2 regions of the Pelorhabdus sp. sgz311001 genome follow, and region 2 is predicted to be linked to the other one. Evidence: riboswitches for the same ligand, from Rfam matches in the RefSeq annotation. Region 2 holds a riboswitch; the other holds the start of a gene.

Region 1 (10,164 bases), on a different contig from region 2:
ATGGTGTCGTAGAAAACTTTGCCGCTGGCGCTTTAGCAGCGAAAGTAACCATTTTAGAGGGTAAGGATTTTGCCGATCCAGCGATTCTCAATGAAGGCGTTGATCATTCCTGGTATTCCTATCCGCAAGGCGGCGATCTGCATCCTTGGGAAGGCGTTACCAAACCTTCCTTTACCGGCCCGAAAGAAGGTACGAAAACTGCCTGGAAATATCTTGATGAAAACGGAAAATACTCTTGGTTGAAAACGCCGAAATGGCAGGGGAAAGTCTGTGAAGTAGGTCCTTTGGCTCGTTACATTATTGTATATACGAAGGTAAAACAAGGCTTAATCCAGCCAACCTGGGTGGAAAAAATGATCGTCGATCAGATCGACGGTGTGTCAAAATTGTTAAACCTTCCACCGGAAAAATGGCTCTTATCCACAGTGGGGCGTACGGCAGCTCGGGCCTTAGAAGCTCAAGTACAAGCTTATTTAGCAAAATACTACTTGGAAAAACTCGTAAAAAGCATTCGTTCCGGTGATACGAATGTGGCAAATACGGCAAAATGGGATCCGGCTTCCTGGCCGAAAGAAGCTAAGGGTGTCGGCATACATGAAGCGCCGCGCGGTTCTTTAGGGCACTGGATTGTAATTAAAGATGGAAAATCAGCGAATTATCAATGTATTGTTCCATCGACGTGGAATGCTTGTCCGCGTGATCCGAATGGTGCTCACGGTGCTTATGAAAGCGCCATGATTGATACTAAGGTTAAAGTACCAGTAAAACCGCTGGAAATTCTTAAAACAATTCATTCCTTCGATCCTTGTCTGGCTTGTGCAACTCATGTATATAATGCGGCAGGCGAACCGATTGCTGTTGTAAGTACAGACGCTAACATCAAATAAGAAGGGAGGGAGTGCCGTGGAAGAACGCGGAAGAAAACCTTATTATTTATTTAGTCCTTGGCTAAGAATTTTTCACTGGACCATGGTTTGTTGTATGCCTGTTTTATTTTTAACTGGCTTGTATATTGGAAATCCTTTCTTTATTACTAGCCAAGGATTTGAACCGACTTTTGTTGTTGGACGATTTATGTCGATGGAAACGATTCGGTTTGTCCACTTTGCTGCAGCTTATATTTTATTAGCTGCCTTGATTCTACGGATTTACGGCTTTATTATCAATCGCGGGGATCGGCTTTTGCCGCGGTTTTGGACGAGGGCTTACTGGGAAGGTTTCTTCGATACGTTGCAACATTATTTGTTTTTACGGCGTCGCCATAAACCTTATCTGCGGAATGCTCTGGCAAGAGCCAGCTATTTAGGAGTCTACTGTCTATTGCTTGGTGAGCTTATTACAGGCTTTACCATGTACGCCATGATTCGTCCTAATAGTATGGCAGCTGTGGTCTTGGCTCCTTTAATTAGTCTGGTGAGCAATGAGTACTGGCTCCATATTATTCATCATGTAATAGCCTGGTGCTTTATTCTCTTTGCTATTGTTCATGTTTACATGGCAGCAAGAGCTGATCTTGTAGAAAATGAAGGTGAGATTTCCAGCATGTTTACAGGCTATAAATATTTGAGTCATACACCAATGGATGCAGGAGAAGTGACAGATGAAAAAGACGATCATTCTGGGAATCGGCAACATACTGCTTAGTGATGAAGGCTTTGGCGTTAAAGCTGTAACTGCATTAGACGAGAAATACAAGCTTTCGGAAGGGGCGGAATTTCTCGATGGCGGCACGCTTGGAATGGATTTGATTCCTTATTTGTCAGAGGCGCAGCGTTTAGTGATTTTAGATTGTATCCAAGGCGGCGGCGAGCCAGGGGATGTCTATGATTTTCGCGGTGAAGCAGTTAACTTATACTTTCAAAATGCTGTTTCTCTCCACGATATCGGTATTCAGCAGGTGCTTGCTATCTTGCAGGTACTGGAAACGCCCTTGGAAGAAGTGGTTGTTCTTGGCGTTCAGCCCCTGAGTCTTGATGTGGGAATGGAACTGACAGATCCAGTGAGCGTTCAGTTGGAGCCTATCTGTAAAAAAACGCTGCAACTGCTAGCTGAGTGGCAGTTGGAGGTGACGATGCGATGAGCTTAGAGCATCAGAATCCTTTAGTTGTTGCTGTTCTTAAAGAAATTGAGGAAAATTTAAAATTGTTTCTTACTGAGCAAAAGGAACACACAATTTTTATCAATAAATTACCGCTTGCCTTGCCGGATCGAGAAGCAATTCGCGACTTTCTAGGCGTTGGTTCACTAACGATTGAGTTGAGTGATTCAGATGAGCCGGCAAAATGGGTGGAAAGCGCTGTAAGCGGTATTTGGTTCGGTGTGTTTTACAGTGCCTCGCAGGAACCAATTTTAGAAACTATTGAAATTTGTTCTTTTCCAAAAGTTGCGGCAGCGCAAACAGCGGATGTCGAGTTTGGCTTGGCACAATTCAGTCGAAAACTGCAAGAAAAAGAGGCGCTTTAATGGAAATCTCAGTGAGTGATGAAGCGGTGGAGTGGATTCTTGCTAAAGGCGGTAAAGCTCATTTGACAGCTGGGCCGGAAGTTTCTATGTGCTGTGGTACTGTGCAGCTTGAGCCTGAAGCTTTTATCGGAGAACCGAAGAACCTGACTCAGTTTACTGAGCGTGAAATCGGTGGTATTGTTTTATATGTACCCCAGGCGTTTATATCGCCGTATCCGTTAGAAATTGCAATTAGCCGTTTTTTCGGACGGATTAAACTTGTCGTTAAAGGCTGGAAAATGCTTTAAAAGCAACCGGGTAACCCCCGGTTGTTTTTTTATGAAAGTTTGTTCTAGCGCACATACTAAGAAAAAGTCAGATGAGTAGAGCAGGAATGGTACCAAATTGTGTCGAAAAGAGCCAAGATAGATAAAGAAAGGATGATGGAGTTTGCTTCGGGGAATTCGCGGCGCCATTACGGTGGAGAAAAACGAGCAACAAGCAGTAAATGAAGCTGTTGCGGAACTGCTTAGGGCTTTAACAGAGGAAAATCAACTTGATGTAGAAGAAATAGGAGCTGCTATCTTTAGTTCGACTCCAGATTTAACTTGTGCTTTCCCAGCAGCGGGTGCGCGGTTATATGGCTGGGATAATGTTCCCTTATTTGGTACTGTAGAAATTGAGCACCCACAAGCGCCGATTCTTTGTATTCGGTTGCTGCTACTTTATAATACAGAATTGCCGCAAAAAGCCATGCGGCATGTTTATTTGCGGCAGGCAGCACGGCTTCGTCCCGATATTGCCCAGCAAAATGAATAGTGCACGGCATTCGCTAATTTTCTCGTATGCGGCGTATGCCGTATTTTATTTAGTTTTGGAGGGTTTTACATTATGTTAGTATCCGTTGTTGTCCCGGTCTTTAACGAACAGGACAATCTTGCCGTATTTTATTCAGAAGTCGTCAAATATCTCGAACCTTTAGAGTATGATTTTGAAGTTGTTTTTATCGATGATGGCTCTAGTGATGCCACTCCGTTAATTTTGCATCGTATGGCGCAAGAAGATCAAAGGGTCAGAGCGTTTATTCTTGCCAGAAATTTTGGCCATCAAATTGCCTTAAGTTGCGGCCTTGATCATGCGAATGGCGATGTCGTAATTACAATGGACGGCGATATGCAGCATCCGCCGGAAATGTTGCCAGCCCTATTGAAACACTGGGAAGCAGGCTATGAGGTTGTTCAGACGATTCGTGTTCATACGGAAGGCGTTTCTTTTTTGAAAAACCTTACGTCAAGTCTTTTTTATAAGCTGATCAATGCGATGTCAAATATTCACATTTATGAAGGCGGTTCTGATTTTAGACTACTTGATAAAAAAGTCGTGCAGAGCTTCCGATTATTTAAAGAACGAGCGCGTTTTATCCGCGGCATGATCAGTGATATTGGTTATAAACAAATTCAAATCGAATTTGTAGCGCCCAAACGCTTTGCTGGTGTATCTAAGTTTTCAGTAAAGAAAATGCTGCGTTTTGCCCTTGATGGCATTACGGCTTATTCTAAAATGCCACTGCGGTTTGCTTTTTATCTGGGATTGTTATTCGGTATAGGAACAATGATTCTTACAGGACATGTCTTATATATTAAATTTTTTACGGAAGAAGCTGTTCCTGGTTGGGCTACTACGGCTGTTAGTATTCTTCTTTTAGGTGGCTTTCAATTAGTTGGAATTGGAATTATTGGTGAATATGTTGGTCGTATTTTTGAAGAGGTTAAACAGCGACCGCTTTACTGGGTTCGGGCCGAATTAGGAGAAAAGACAGTAGTGGAACAGAACAATGTAAAAAATAGGATAAACTAATCGGCGCCTAAAAGACAGAAACTGTATTTTGAGGGCAGGACTTTGGTCTTTTTTGTCGTATATATATTATTGAGTGTAGTAAGCCGAATCCAACTCAGGTACGGGGAAACCGTTTATTGGGGTGAAGCTCATGAAAATGAGCCGGGTCTATTCTTCTTCCCGAACCCGTCAGCTAACCTCGGAGGCTAGTAGAGGAAAGGAGTTAGTCTGTGAAAAAGTTTTTCAGAACCACATTGTTTGTTTGCTTTTTTGTTAGTTTTGTTTCACTCGGTTTTGCATCAGGTGCGTTTGAGGAAGGAGATCAAGGTCCAGATGTGGCCGCTCTTCAAAGTCAACTTGGTGCCCTTGGTTACAATGCTGGTCCTGCCGATGGAAGTTTTGGTTCCCTGACTGCCAGTGCAGTTAAAGCTTTTCAGCGTGATCGCGGCCTTGAAGCCGACGGCGTTGTAGGCTATGCGACTTACCGTGCGTTAATGGGACGAGACATACCGGTTAGCCGTGATTCTTCTAATGTATCTGCGGCTAGAAGAATCATGCAGACAGCCTTAGGGTTAAGAGGTGTTCCTTATTCGTTTGGTGGAACAACTCCGGATGCTTTTGACTGCTCTGGTTTTACCCGTTATGTGTTTAGTGCCTATGGCGTTTATCTGCCTAGAGCGGCTGATGAGCAGTTTAATGTAGGAAGAGGTGTTTCTTACAGTAGACTTCAGCCAGGTGATTTAGTCTTTTTCTCCACCTATGCCGAAGGCGCATCTCATGTAGGAATTTATTTGGGTGGCGGTCAGTTCGTTAGTGCTACTTCCAGTCGCGGCGTAGCCGTTGATTCTTTGGAAAGCAGTTATTGGGGCCCCCGTTACATTGGAGCCAGACGAGTATTGTAGTCAAATGGGAAGGCGTCATCGCCTTCCCGATTTTATTTGCTTTTTTTCGGAAATGCTACTAGAATAGTATTGGCTATGGTAGCATTCTTTTGTTGTTATTTGGAGGACATTCATGGTTAATTTGTATTGGTCTAAATTTATCAGGCCTTATTTTTCTTCAGTATTTTTATCAGTGTTATGCTTTATTTTATCAAGTGCGGCTTCTTTGGCGGCACCTATTGTCATTAAAATTTTAATAGATGGTGCTTTATCGCAAAATGATTTGTCCTTTTTGTATATTATTACAGGATCGATTGTCGCGCTCTATTTTGTCCGTGGCGTCTTTTTCTATTTTTATAATTATATTATGGCAAAAGCAGCTAACAAAATGATTGCACGCATGCGTCAAGATATGTTTGCTACTTTACAGAGTCATGATTATGCTTATTTTCTTAGTAAACCCAGCGGTGAAATTATGTCACTGTTCACAAATGACCTGTTGTTGATTCAGCAAGCTGTTACTTTAGGAATTCCTGATATTGTGGTCGAATCAATTAATGTGATTGCGATTATGATGATTATGATCTACTTCGACTGGCAGTTGGCACTCGTGACTTTTGCTACACTTCCTTTTATTATTGTAGCAATTAGTTTTTTTAATCGTAAAATAGCTAGACTAGGCTCGCTTGTGGAACATACTCTGGCTAAGATGACTAGCATTGTACAACAGTCGCTGCTATCCGTCATGGTTGTACAAAGCTATGTTCGAGAAGAGTACGAATATAAGAAATTTAGTGAGCAAATTCAAGAAGCGGCCGAAAATCTGTTAAAGGTGCAGCGGATGAATGCCATTTTTATTCCTCTTGTAGAGTTTTTAGCAGCTATTGGCTTAACCATTATTATTTGGTATGGTGGTCGCGAAGTCATTCAAGGCGAATTGTCTATCGGCGGTATGTTCGCTTTTCTTGTTTATATTATCAACGTTCCAACTCCTGTACGAAAGATCAGTGAAGCAATCAGCAAAATGAAACTGGGCATGGTTGCTTGGCAACGTATAGAAGAATTACGCGATGAAAAAGAGCCTCTGCCAGAAGGGACGCTTGTACTTTCGCATGTCCAGGGGAAAGTACGATTTGAAAATGTATCATTTCGGTATCAACCAGATAATGAGATTTTAAAACAAATTGAGTTAGAAGCACGTCCTGGTGAAGTGATTGCTGTAGTAGGACCAAGTGGCGCTGGTAAATCTTCTTTTGCTAACTTATTATTGCGTTTTTACGATCCTACATTCGGTAATATTTATCTTGATGATGTAAATATCAAGGAGCTTACCATTCAATCTTTGCGCAGCCATATTGGCTTTATTCAGCAAGATCCCTTGCTTTTTAATGCCACGATTTATGATAATATTCGTTATGGTCGTCCGACTGCGACGTATGAGCAAATTATTGCAGCTGCTAAACTCGCTGACGCGCATGAATTTATTATGGAACTTCCGCTTGGTTATGATAGCAGAGTAGGTGAACTTGGCGGCAATTTATCAGGCGGTCAGAGACAGAGAATTGCCATTGCTAGGGCGATTGTGATGGACCCTAAGATTTTATTGCTTGATGAACCGACAGCGGCGCTTGATGCGCAGGCGGAAAAGCAAGTTATGGCAGCCGTAAGAAAAGTAAGCGGTGGACGGACAACTTTTATTATTACTCATCGGTTGACGACATTAGCTGCCACAGATCGAATTATTTATTTAAGTCAAGGTCGAGTTGTTGAAACGGGAACGCATGAGGAATTGACAGAGCTTGGCGGTTTATATGCTAAAGCTTTGCATTTAGGGGAAATTCAAGTATAATAATGGTGATGAAAATTCCCTTTCGAATCTAAATAAGAACTTTCTTGTTTATATGAAAGAGGCGCGTAAAATGAAAAAGGTAATCTGTCTCATTATAGTCAGTAGCTTGATTTTTTTATTGAGCGGCTGTGCTGTAACCGGAAATTCTTTTGGTGACAAACGAATTAAGGTTGTTGCATCCGTTTATCCTGTGTATGAATTTGCTCAAGCGATTGGCGGCGACAAAATTAATCTTTCGCTTCTGGCGCCACCCGGTGCAGAACCGCATGATTGGGAGCCATCAGCCAAAGATCTTGTTAAAATTCGTGAAGCAGGTCTCTTTTTATACCAGGGGAACGGTTTTGAGCCTTGGGTTGATAAGATGTTGACACAAAATAAGACGACTTCTTCCGTTGCCGTAAGCCATGATATCGAAACTTTGTCAGGAATTGGCGAAGATGATGAAGAAGATCTTGATGCAGCAGGAAAACCTGTTCTTACAATAGATCCTCATATCTGGCTAGACCCAGTGCTTGCTGTGCAGGAAGCGAATAATATTTGTGAAGCTTTAGTATCGGTCGATCCGGCCAATGAAGCAATCTACCGTAAGAACTTAGAATCACTTACCTTGAAATTGACGGCACTTGATCAAGAATATGCGCAAGCTGTACAAAAGTTTGAGCGGAAGGATTTTGTTACAACCCATGCTGCTTTCGGCTATTTGGCAAAACGTTATGGATTGCACCAAGTACCGCTTATGGGTCTTGCGCCTGACGCGGAGCCTACACCGGAAAAATTGGCTCAAGTTTCAAAGTTTTGCCGTGAGCATAAAGTGAAAGCTGTTTTTTTTGAAACGCTTGTTTCGCCTAAATTAGCCAATATGTTAGGTAAAGAAACTGGTGCTGCGGTTCTTGTTTTAAATCCTATCGAAGGTCTTACTGATAAAGAAACAAAGGCGGGAAATAACTATTTTTCTGTAATGCAGGAGAATTTAAAAAATCTCAAAGCAGCCTTGCAATGAACAGCACTTGTCTTTTAAGATAGAGGAGTCTAGATTATGTGTGAAATCAAATTAGAAAAGGTGAGTTTTACTTATCAGGCCGAAAAGGTTCTTGAAGATGTAACTCTTACGATTTCATCAGGAGAATTTGTCGTGATGGTGGGGCCGAATGGTGGCGGAAAAAGCACTTTAATAAAATTGCTTGCTGGTCTGTTGACGCCCACACAAGGAACCATTTTGATTAATGGAAAACCCATTCGTGAAGCTCATAAACAAAAACTTATTGGTTATGTACCTCAGAACTATCGGCGTAACACTGCTGATTTTCCGGCTACAGTAGCAGAAGTAGTCGCCCTAGGGCTTTTGTCTGGCCCACTAGGCAGTAAGATACCAGATGCTGAAAAACGGCATATTGTGCTTCATACGCTAGACCTTGTTGGTCTGGCCGCTTTGGCAAATTGTCGGATTGGAGACTTAAGCGGTGGGCAGCAGCAAAGAGTTATGGTGGCTAGAGCATTAACAGGCAACCCTTCATTGCTATTTCTTGATGAACCGACTAGTGGTGTTGATATTCAGGCAAGTGAAGCGATTCATAACCTATTGAGAGAATTAAACGAAAGACTGAATATGACGGTAGTTCTTGTTTCCCATGATATTGAACAAGCTACAGCCTATGCAACCCATGTAGCATGTATTAACAAGAATTTATGTTTTTATGGTGAAAGAGAGTTATTTCGAACGAGTCATTTAACGAAAAATCATTTATGGTATTATTCCACATAAGAGAAGGAAGGAATTCGCGGTGGATTTCTTGCAATATGATTTTATGCAGCGGGCCTTTATCGCTGGAATTGTTACAGCGATCATCTGTCCGCTTATTGGTATTTTTGTCGTTGTGCGCCGTCAATCTTTGATTGGCGATGGCTTGGGACATATTGCCTTTGCCGGTGTAACTGGCGGTTATTTGCTAGGTCTTTATCCTCCTATAGCTGCAGCCTGTTTGACAGTTTTGGGCGCTGTTAGTATTGAATGGATGCGTCAAAGACAAAAAGAATATAGCGATATGGTTCTGGCGCTCTTTTTTTATGCGGGAATTGCTTGTGCTATTATTTTTAGCAGCATGACAAAAATGCCTAGTATCGGTCTGTTAAATTTTTTGTTTGGCAGTATTATTACTGTAACAGAGAAAGAGATCATGCTGATTGGGGGCGGGGCTCTATTCGTTTCACTTACAGCTTATCTGTTATTTGACAGACTTATGTTAATGGCTCTTGATGAAGAGGTTGCTCGTATTTCTGGCATTCCGATTGTTGCCATTAATCTTATCTTTGCTGTAATTACAGCTCTTGTTGTGGTCGTAGGTATGACGGTTGCTGGTATTTTGCTTGTTAGCGCTTTGATGATTGTGCCTGTTGCGACAGCTCACTTGTTGCAGAAAGGCTTTCGTAAAACTTTAGTTTACGCCATTTTATACTCTGTTTTAGCAGTGCTTATCGGTCTTACTGCGTCATATCATCTTGATATTGCTCCAGGTGGTACGATCGTAATCAGCGCTATTTTGGAATATATTGTGACTTATTTATTTTCTGTTCTTGCGCTAAAAAGACAATAAGTTTTGCTCTCTTTTCTTGTGATAGAAACACTTTGCTGTCGCATAAATATGATACAAAGTAATAGCGAGAAAGGGGCGGCAAGGCGATGGAAAAATTTAGCCAGTTTTGTTGTGTCAATGATCTGGAAAAAAAAGCGTGTACATATTTATGGAACATAGAAAGAACGCAGGACTTGGTCCTGCGTTCTTTAGTCTGTTTATGTATCGGTTCCGATCGTTATACTGGCGATGCATTAGGTCCCTTAGTGGGAACCTTCCTCCAAGAGAACTCTTGTTATCCCATTTATGGTTCCTTAGATCAACCGGTTCACGGTGGTAATTTGGCAAGCGTTGTGGAAGAAATTCATAAAAGGTATAATAATCCTTTTATTCTTGCCGTTGACGCTTGCCTGGGGAAACATAGTGAAATAGGTAAGATCGAGATTTGGTCAGGAAGCATTACGGCAGGATTAGCCGTAGGGAATCAATTGCCGCCAACTGGTGAGATTTCATTGGTGGGAATTGTAAATGCTGCCAGTGAAAGCAGCCATCTTGTTTTGCAAAGCACTTCTTTAGCGTTAGTGAT
Region 2 (10,164 bases):
GATACATAAGTATCAGGCATTATTTTCATTGGAGCGGAAAACGAGATTCGAACTCGCGACCCTCGCCTTGGCAAGGCGATGCTCTACCACTGAGCTACTTCCGCATCACATCAACAAAAAGTATTATAACATAGTGAACTATAGATGGCAATAGTTTTTTTGATTTTTATTCTGTGTTTTTAAAAATTATAGAAGTTTTTTTGCTGCTGCCAAGGCGGCATCATAGTCAGGATGATTTGTCATTTCTGGTACGACTTCGCTATAGCGGACAACGCCGTCTTTATCAATGATCGTAACGGCACGAGCAAGCAGGCGCAGTTCTTCAACAACGAGGCCATATTGTAAGCCAAAGCTGAGATCACGGTGATCCGAGAGGGTTTTCACATTGTCGATGCCTTTATCGCCGCAATAGCGAGCTTGTGCGAAGGGAAGATCGTTGCTGATTGTGATGATAACTGCATCGGAAAGTTTTCCAGCTTCTTCATTAAAACGGCGGGTCTGCATATCGCAAACTGGCGTATCAATGGAAGGGACGCTGCTAATGATAACAACTTTGCCTTTAAAAGCACTCAACGAAACGGGGGAAAGATCTGGTGCTAAGGCCGTAAAGTCAGGTGCTTTTGCGCCGACAGCTACAGGCGTGCCAACAAGGGTTAAGGGATTTTTTGCAAATGTAATAATTCCTGTACGTTTTTCCATTATGAAAACCTCCAGAATTGTATTTTATATCCATATTTCATAGTTTAGCATAATAATAGGAATGTGTAAACGATAATTGTTATTAAGGCGAAGTTTTTGCTTGGAGACTATTTTGTAATCAAAGCAGTGTTTTTCTTAGGCGATAAAAGAGGATTCCTTTTAGAATCGCCTAATTGTTTTTATATGGATAAAAATATGAAATATACAAAAGCCTTTCATTTGCTGCAACCGTTCTATCGCTCTAAGTGGCTGCCTTATTCCTTTGGCTTACTACTGCTAATCGGTGTTGATATTTTGCAACTGGCTATACCGCGGTTTATTGGCAAAAGTATCGATACATTTCTTACGAACTCAGGGGAACTTTCAGTCTATATTATGTGGCTTACAGTGACAGCTCTACTGATGTTTGTGGGGCGTTATTGCTACAGGCAGCTGCTTTTAGGGACAACGCGGCGATTGGAGGCCTATCTGCGTCAGAGGATTTTCCTCCACGGACTGTGTTTGCCTTTAGCGTATTATGATCAAAAGGGTCCTGGCAATATTATGGCGCTTATGACGAATGATATTACAGCGATTCGTGTCGCTCTGGGACTTGGCAGTATCTTGTTTGTCGATGCCGTTATTATGGGGTTTGCTTCGTTTGTCGTAATGGCAAAAGTAATACATTTTGAACTTTCGCTATGGTCGATTTTACCTCTACCTGTGATTTTATGTATTGCTACGTATATGGGAAAGTCAGTGCATCAACGTTTTCGTCGTGTGCAAGAATCTTTTAGTGACATAACAGACTTTTCACAAGAAATTTTCGCAGGCTTTAAAGTCGTAAAAGGCTTTGCTGTTGAAAAAAATATGACCGAACGGTTTGCTGACAAGAATCGTTCGTTTGTTGCCGCCAGTATGAGCTTAACAAATATTCAGGCAGCCTATGTGCCTGTTACGCATGTTCTGCCTTTTGTCTGTTTTGCTATCGCCTTGTATTTTGGCGGACGTCTAATTATGGCGGGTGAGCTCACTGTCGGTGATTTGACAGCCTTTATTGGGTATCTTGGACTTATTATCTGGCCAGTTATGGGCTTGGGATTTTTGATTAATATGGCGCAACGCGGGTTGGCTTCCATGGAAAGAATTAGTGATTTTTTAGATCAGCCAGTCTATGAAGCAGAAGAAAAGTGCCTCTTAGAGGCTTTGGGCCAGATGGAAACGGAACCACCATTACCAACCAGTTCTGGCGCAAGTGAGAATCGTTCGGCGCCCATTCTTACCTTGCAAAATGTAAGCTTTGCCTATGAACAGTCGCCGCATCTTATTTTGAAAAATGTAAATCTTACGATCCTGCCTGGTGAGAAGGTAGGAATAGTTGGTCGGACTGGTGCGGGAAAGTCCACCTTATTTCGACTGCTGCTTCGCCTTTACGAGCCGCCAGCAGAAACCATATTTTTGGGCGACAAAGAAATTCATAGTTATTCCTTTAGTGATCTTAGAAATTTTTTTGCTTATGTACCACAAGACAATAGCCTCTTTTCTAAAACGATCGGCGAAAATATTGCTTTTGATCGAGAACATGGTAAAGCTGATATTTTGCGCGCTGCCGAGTTAGCTGTCGTTACGGAGGATATTGACAGCAAGCCAGAAGGCGTCGATACAGAGCTTGGTGAAAGAGGAAAGCAGCTTTCAGGCGGACAGCAGCAGCGAGTGGCAATTGCTAGAGCTATTATTAAGGATGCGCCTTTCTTACTTTTAGATGACGCTTTTTCAGCGCTTGACTATGAACACGAGGCCAGACTGCTGAAAAATATGAACTTGTTTACAGCGGGCAGGACTACATTGATTGTTTCGCAGCGGATTGCTGCTGTAAGACGCTGTGACCGTATTGTAGTTTTGGACCAAGGTGAAATTAAAGAGCAAGGAACGCACGAAGAACTTGTGGCGCGGCGCGGTCTTTACTATGAAATTTATGAGCAGCAGCTGTTAACGGAAGAACTCGCTGTCGGGGATGGTGAAAGTCTGTGAAGACCTTTAGCGATCGAAAAATGATTGCCATTTTGTCGCGTTTTGCCGCGCCCTTTACTGGCTGGATTATTTTAGCTGTTTTGTTGATTTTGGCGGGAACAGCCTTAGAACTTTACCGCCCTTACTTACTGAAATTAGCGATTGATAGTCAAATTACGAGTCTGAATTTGGCTGGTTTACAGGAAACCGCACTGCTTTATGGTTTGACAATTGTTGGTAGTGTGGTTCTTTCCTATGGTGAAAACTATATTTTGCAGTATATTGGTCAGCTTATTATTTATCAGATTAGGCAAAAAGTATTCTGTCATCTGATTTATGAGAAGTTTAGTGAACTAGAACGACAAAAGGTGGGGCAACTTGTAACACGAGTTACAAATGATACCGATGCCATTCGTGACCTCTATACGGATGTTATTGTTGCGTTTATCAGCGATATATTGATTTTAGCTGGTATCTTAATTGCTATGTTCTGGATGAATTGGCAGCTTGCTAGTGTAGCTGTGATTGCCCTGCCAATTATGGCTGTGTTGGCGCTAACTTATCAAAAGTATGCTAGGGCCGCCTATCGCCAGGTACGAGCGAAAACCGGAGCGTTAAATGGTTTTTTGCAGGAATATAGCGCCAATATTATGATCGTGAAGGCTTTTGCCCGCTTCCGACGCACGAAGCAGGAATTTGAGTCTGTTAGTGAAGACTATGTACAGGCTGGATTGCAGGAAGTTCGTACGTTTGCCTTGTTTCGTCCGCTAGTTGATCTCATTTATACGGCTGTTGTCTTATGTGTGTTGGCTTATGGCGGCTTCCTCCATAAGAAAGGTCCTCTGGAAGTGGGAGTTCTTGTTGCTTTTTTACGCTATGTGGAAATGTTTTTCTGGCCGATAAAAGATATTGCGGAAAAATATAATCTGTTGCAATCGGCGTTAGCGGCGGCAGAGCGAGTTGCGGCTTTGCTTGAAGGGGATAAACCGGCAGAAAATCATGAAGATGAGTCTCCGGATTGCTATTTTCAAGGACGCATTCGTTTTGAAAATGTATGGTTCGCTTATGAGGGCGAAGAGTGGGTGTTAAAAGATGTGAGCTTTTCACTGGAAGCAGGAGAGTTTGTCGGTATTGCCGGGTTTTCCGGTTCCGGCAAATCAACTTTAGTTAACTTGCTGGCTCGCTTTTATGAACCGCAGCGAGGCGCTATTTACTTGGATGAGGTGGATATTCGCCATATTCCCTTGGCAGTGCTCAGAAGAACGATTGGTATTGTCTTTCAAGAAGTTCGGTTATTTAAAGGAACTGTTTATGAAAATCTTGCGCTATATGATAATGCGATTTCCCGCGAGGCAGCTGTCGAAGCGGCGAAACAGGCCAATGCCCATGCCTTTATTGCACGACTGCCCGATTCTTATGAAACGTTGATTGGTTATCAAGGCGCGTTGTTATCAGCAGGCCAGCGACAGCTTATATCGCTAGCAAGGGTTTTATTGCGGCCAATTCAAATTTTAGCTCTTGATGAAGCGACATCAAGTATTGATAGTGAAACAGAAAAACTAGTCCAAGAAGCTTTTGCGCGGTTGTCTAAGGAACGGACGATGCTCGTAGTGGCGCATCGACTATCTACGATTGAACAAGCTGATAAAATCCTCGTTATGGACCAAGGGGAGATTGTAGAATCCGGCTCGCATCAAGAATTGTTGCAACTAGAAGGTTTTTATGCACGGCTCCATCAAAGTCAGCTTCATGCGCTTAAAGAAGCGCTTTAGCTATGGTAGAATAAATAAAAGTGGTAGAAAGGGGCGATAGGTATGAACCTAGGAAAATGGCATCAATATTATGTAAAAGAGAAACTGACAACGCTTATTGCTATTACTACCGTTATATTAGCCGTAGTAGCTACTCTGGCATCGTTCAAAGCGGCTGGGTATGGTAATAAAATGGTTCTCATGCAAAATCAAGCGTCAGATCAGTGGAATTTTTATCAAGCTAAGGGAATTAAAGAGACGGAATATCAGACACAACGTGATATGATGCTGTTAGTGTTGGGGCAATTTTCGAATGAAGCACTGCAGCAAAAAATAGCTGAATATGATAAGACAGTTCAGCGTTATTCAAAAGAAAAAGACGAGATCATGGCTGATGCCAAAAAGTTTGAACAAGAGCGCGATCAGGCCAAAGTTTTTAACAGTATGTTTGGACAAGCTTTGATTTTTTTGCAAGTCGGAATTTTATTAACATCACTGGCGTCCATCAATAAGACGGCTGCTTATTGGTATATGGGCGGCGCGTTTGGCTTAATCGGTATCTTTTATTTTGCTTATACTATGTTTCTCAGTTTATAATAAAAGAAAGGCATTAATGCAAGGAGGCGCTTATATGGATAAAGCTTGGGTAGAAGAACGCATAGAGGCTTTGGCTGGTTTTAGTGAACCGGGAGAAGGCGTGACTCGTCTGGCTTATACACAGCACGATCAAGCAGCTAGCGCGTATATTATAAAAGAAATGCAGAATTTAGGATTAACGATTCGCCGTGACGCTGCCGGTAATATTATTGGCCGGCTAGAAGGGAGCGATGCAACGGCTCCAGTCGTAGCTACAGGATCCCATATTGATACTGTCCCAGCAGGCGGAAAGTATGATGGCGTAGCGGGGGTTGTTGCTTCGCTGTTGGCCGTGAAGAAACTTCAGGCGAAAGGTCAACTTACCCATCCAGTAGAAGTGATTGTCTTTGCTTGTGAAGAAGCCGGACGCTTTGGGTTTGCCACAATTGGCAGTAAAGTAATGACTGGATCTCTGCCGATACATACTTGGAAAAAGGCTGTAGATAAGCAAGGTATTACTTTGCCAGAGGCTCTCGCTACACAAGGGCTTTCTATTGAGAATCTAGGCAGTGCTGCCCGAAGCCGTGATGAATTTAAATGCTTTTTAGAGCTTCACATTGAACAGGGCGCTATCTTAGAAACGGCCAAGGAAAAGATTGGTCTTGTTACGGCCATTGCAGCACCAACGCGTCTTAAAGTAACCATCGAGGGGCAAGCGGCCCATTCTGGGGCGACACCTATGGAATGTCGTCGTGATGCCTTAGTTAGTGCGGCGAAAATTATATTAGCTGTGCGGGAAATTGCGTTAGAACAGTCTTATTGCGGGACGGTTGGAACAGTAGGGATGGCAACGGTTTTACCTGGTGCAATGAATATTGTGCCAGGAAAAGTGGAACTGGGAATTGATATTCGCGGCGTTGATTCGGAAAGTATTCTTACTTCAATTCAGGATTTGAAAGATTTTATCAGCAACTTGGCAGAAGAAGAGGAGACGCCTGTGGCGATTGATGTGCTTACGTCTGATCGACCTGTACAGCTTGACAAAAAAATGATTGGTCTGTTAGAGGGAATCTGCCGCCGCAAAAAAGCGGCCTATCGTCAAATGCACAGCGGCGCTGGTCATGATGCCATGCATATGGCAAAACTTACGCCGACCGCTATGATTTTTATTCCCTGCAAAGAAGGGATCAGCCATAATCCGGCAGAATACGCCGCAACCGAAGATATCTTATATGGCGTAGAGATTTTGACAGAAGCGCTATATGAACAAGCGAAATAGTTTGAACAGCTAAAAAACAAGCACTCCTTTTACACATGAGAAATATTACCGTCTAGTATTTATGTAAACTCAATGGTATGATGGTATTAAATTTGTGTGAAAGGAGTGCCTGAATGAAACGAACTATACATGTTATTTTAGTTACTGCTATGGTCTATTGTTCTACTTCTGTGCTGGCCCTAGAGCAGGCTCAGGCAAGCGCTCCAGCGGATCAGCTTGTGGCTTTATTGGCTGGGCAGGCTTCCAATCAGACCGTGCAGAGCATTGAACAGATCCTAAATTTAAAACAAAAGCTGGAGCAAGGTAAAAAGGCAGATATTCTTACGACTCTCGCGCAAACTGTTGCGGCAAGTCAAATCCCGAGCGGCCAAGCGGCTGCTGCTTTACCTCAGGTAGTAAGCGGCAATAAAGTGAGCGAGGTCTTGCAGCAATCGGTCCAAACCGAACTTATTAAGGAAGTCAGTAGCGTTTTAGCTCCTTATAAAGATAGTATTCAAGCTTTGACACAGCTTTTTGGGCAAACCAAACTGGAGCCGTCTATTGCAACAGGATCGTCTACTTCAGCACCTGTTGGCGCGCCGAGCGATTACAGTAAGGTTCTTTCGGTGATGACTACGGCCTATGGTCCCGGTACGCTTGATAATGGGCATTGGGGAAATTATGATTATTTTGGCAATCCTTTGCATCAGGGAATCGTTGCTGTCGACCCTGCGGTCATTCCGATGGGAACCAAACTTTGGATTCCAGGCTATGGCTATGGAATTGCCAATGACCAGGGAAGTGCAATCAAGGGCAACCATATTGACTTATTTTTCCCGAATCGTCAGGATGCCTTAGATTATGGCATCAAAAATGTACAAATTTATGTATTGAAGTAGTCGGTATTTATACCGGCTTCTTTTTTTATGGGGATATGGCATTGTCTTTTGGCATATGATCTTTTGAATAGCAATTTCAAGGGGGCATCCAAGTGAGGGCAATGACAGTTCGTTTGACAAGACCGACTCTATTTTATGGAACGGTTTTATTACTGCTAGTAACCTTTGCGCTAGGGATTGTAAGCTATGACTATTTCGATGAGCTAGATTTTACCTTGGAAGATCAGACAGGGCCGATCGAACCAAGCGGTTCCGTCAGTTTAGTAATTAAAGTGGCGGAACGGATTTTAGAAGTTTATGATAATGGCCAGCTTATCAAAAAATACCGCATTGCTGTGGGGAAAAGCTCCACGCCGACGCCGATTGGCGAATGGGTTGTTGTTTGGAAGGATTATAATTGGGGCAGCGGTTTCGGGACACGTTGGATGGGACTGAATGTACCTTGGGGTACCTATGGCATTCACGGAACGAATCAACCCTGGTCTATCGGTCAATTCACGAGCCACGGCTGCATTCGTATGCGCAATAAAGATGTGGAAGAGCTTTTTGAAAAAGTCCCGATTGGCACAACTGTACGGATTGAAGATCGACGCAAAAAAGTCAACCGTGTTCTAAAATATCAAATGACAGGCCCTGATGTGGCAATTTTGCAACTTAAATTGCAAAGTATGGGCTATCTATTATCACGAGCCGACGGGATTTTTGGACGGTCTACAGAAGACGCTGTCAAACAATATCAAGAAGCTAACGGTTTTCTTTCTAATGGAATTGTGGATAAAAATTTAGCAGAAAAACTAGGTATTTAGGAAAAAAATGGGATTCCAATAGCGGGAAAATTGACTAATTTACAATTTTATAGTAAAATAATAAAAGCCGAATCTTATTTTAAAAAATAAGTACGGGGGAACCGATATAGATAGGGGTGAATCCGCGTATATGCGGTAGGGCGTTCTGACTATTCTCTTTTGCCCGAATCCGACAGCTAACCCCGGAGGCAGCAGCCCCAGTTAGTTTTTATGCATGGCAATGCACGACAGCTAACTTCGGAGGCTAGACGCTTTTGAAGTTTTTTCATTTTTTTAGATGGAAATACTTTGGAGGGCGCAAAAAGAGAGGTGAATCGATGAGAAACGCTTTAGTGGTACTATGGGTATTCCTGGTCCTTTTCGTTTCGTCGACAGTAACTTTCGCCGCTCCTGGCGATACGCCGCTTATACGGGGAATGCGGGGCAATGATGTGCATTATGCGCAAAAGTTACTTGCCGAAACCGGTTACTACACGGGAGAGATTGATGGGGTTTTTGGCGGCATGACGCTTCACGCAGTGATTGCTTTTCAGCGCAGTGTCAACTTACCGGCAAATGGAGTCATCAATCGTGATACGATTCTTTATTTACAACGTGCAGGTACAGATATTAGCCGATATAACCGATCGATAGTAATGAATGCTACAGGCTATTCAGCTTATGATCCCGGAAACGGAAGCTACACCTCGCAGGGGCATTTACTGCGGCGAGGCCTTGTAGCAGTGGATCCGAATGTGATTCCGCTGGGAACTCGTCTTTATATACCAGGATATGGTTTTGCTGTGGCTGATGATACAGGCGGCAGCATAAGAGGTAATTTTATTGATTTGGCTTTTGATAGTCATGGTGAAGCTCTTTCCTTTGGAAGGCAGATTGTGACTGTATACATTTGTGACTGACAGGCATTTTGCCTGTTTCTTTTTTTATCATTTCACCATTTTATAAGGAGGATTCCCTTTGAACGCGTATATGGACCGCTTGAAAGAAAACTTGGAATTTATTTATGATCGAAACCCCTTTGTACAGTTGTTAGAGATGCGGCTTGTTCAACTGGAAAGTGGTAAAGCGGTCTTGACCATGCCTGTCGTAATGGATAAACATACGAATCTGCATGGAATTGCTCATGGTGGAGCATTGGCGTCGCTAGCAGATACAGCAATGGGTGTTGCCTGCGGTACCCTTGGTAGTAAAGTCGTTACTGTCGATATGAATATTAACTTAATGCAGGGAGCTAGGCCAGGGGGGACTATTTCGGCAAAGGCGGAAGTGCTCCATCATGGGAAAAGCACCATTGTAGTAGACGCTGGTATTTTTAGCGAAGAAGGCAAGCTGTTAGCGAAAAGCCGCGGAACTTTTTTTGTCGTAGGCAGATTCATTGAGGAGGATGAACTGGATTGAAGGAAATTGTGATTCCTACCGACACTGGGGAACTCGCTGGAATTTGGCACGAAGCTTCGGCGAAAACTGAGAAAGTATTTATCATTTCTCACGGTTTTAACGGGTCGATTGATGGGACAAGTCGGGCTGAACTATTAGCGGAAGCCGTTGCTCAGCTCGGGTTTCATGTGCTTCGCTATAAATTCACGCCTTGTCAAAAGTTGTCTTGTCAAATTGAGGAACTCGGATATGCCGCTTTGTATGCACGGCAGAATCTTGGGTCTAAACTATATCTTTTAGGCCGCAGCATGGGCGGCAGCGCTTCGTTAGCTTTTGCTCATCAAGATCAAGCGATTGAAGCGTTGTGTCTGTGGGCAACGCCAGGCGATCTACCGGAAACCTTTCGCCTTGCTTTAGGTGATGACTACAATAAATTAGCAGCGGGTGAAAATATTACAGTAAGCGATGATACCGGCTCACTTACCTTGACGCCTGATTTTATACAGGATTTTGTCAATTATCCTTTATTTCGTTATGTGCAAGAATTGGGAGAGGTACCTGTACTTGTGCTGCATGGAAATCAAGATCAAGTCGTACCAGTCCAGCAGGCTCATAAAATGTACGAAACGGCCTTAGAGCCGAAAAAGTTGGTTATTATTCGCTCTGGTGATCATCAGTTTAAAGAAGTAGCCGACCAAGCTAGAGTTGCTGTGGTCCAGTGGTTGAAAGGGTTAGAATAAGCTGAATAGAAAGTTTACCAAGCTTCTATACTATTTCGTAAGAAATGGTAGGAGTGTGGACGCTTTATG

The links. Region 2 has a riboswitch for cyclic di-AMP ahead of AC0MXB_RS14825 (3D domain-containing protein). Riboswitches for the same ligand answer to the same signal wherever they lie in the genome.
Region 1: another riboswitch for cyclic di-AMP. It lies ahead of AC0MXB_RS04105 (C40 family peptidase); the one in region 2 lies ahead of AC0MXB_RS14825 (3D domain-containing protein).

What each region holds. Positions count from the first base shown of each region.
Region 1 is NZ_JBVXUT010000001.1:790,042-800,205, forward strand. It holds gene AC0MXB_RS04070 (nickel-dependent hydrogenase large subunit) at 1-887, shown strand, start outside; gene cybH (Ni/Fe-hydrogenase, b-type cytochrome subunit) at 904-1,644, shown strand; gene AC0MXB_RS04080 (HyaD/HybD family hydrogenase maturation endopeptidase) at 1,601-2,080, shown strand; gene AC0MXB_RS04085 (hydrogenase expression/formation C-terminal domain-containing protein) at 2,077-2,463, shown strand; gene AC0MXB_RS04090 (CC/Se motif family (seleno)protein) at 2,463-2,750, shown strand; gene aroH (chorismate mutase) at 2,893-3,261, shown strand; gene AC0MXB_RS04100 (glycosyltransferase family 2 protein) at 3,331-4,299, shown strand; cyclic di-AMP (ydaO/yuaA leader) riboswitch at 4,371-4,500, shown strand; gene AC0MXB_RS04105 (C40 family peptidase) at 4,509-5,180, shown strand; gene AC0MXB_RS04110 (ABC transporter ATP-binding protein) at 5,293-7,008, shown strand; gene AC0MXB_RS04115 (metal ABC transporter solute-binding protein, Zn/Mn family) at 7,079-8,008, shown strand; gene AC0MXB_RS04120 (metal ABC transporter ATP-binding protein) at 8,045-8,770, shown strand; gene AC0MXB_RS04125 (metal ABC transporter permease) at 8,790-9,599, shown strand; gene yyaC (spore protease YyaC) at 9,686-10,164, shown strand, end outside.
Region 2 is NZ_JBVXUT010000006.1:37,513-47,676, reverse strand. It holds tRNA gene AC0MXB_RS14865 (tRNA-Gly) at 30-104, opposite strand; gene tpx (thiol peroxidase) at 187-699, opposite strand; gene AC0MXB_RS14855 (ABC transporter ATP-binding protein) at 895-2,709, shown strand; gene AC0MXB_RS14850 (ABC transporter ATP-binding protein) at 2,706-4,460, shown strand; gene AC0MXB_RS14845 (DUF4337 domain-containing protein) at 4,503-5,036, shown strand; gene AC0MXB_RS14840 (M20 family metallo-hydrolase) at 5,071-6,294, shown strand; gene AC0MXB_RS14835 (3D domain-containing protein) at 6,408-7,172, shown strand; gene AC0MXB_RS14830 (L,D-transpeptidase family protein) at 7,274-7,978, shown strand; cyclic di-AMP (ydaO/yuaA leader) riboswitch at 8,034-8,184, shown strand; gene AC0MXB_RS14825 (3D domain-containing protein) at 8,296-8,877, shown strand; gene AC0MXB_RS14820 (PaaI family thioesterase) at 8,936-9,376, shown strand; gene AC0MXB_RS14815 (alpha/beta hydrolase) at 9,373-10,095, shown strand; gene AC0MXB_RS14810 (DMT family transporter) at 10,162-10,164, shown strand, end outside.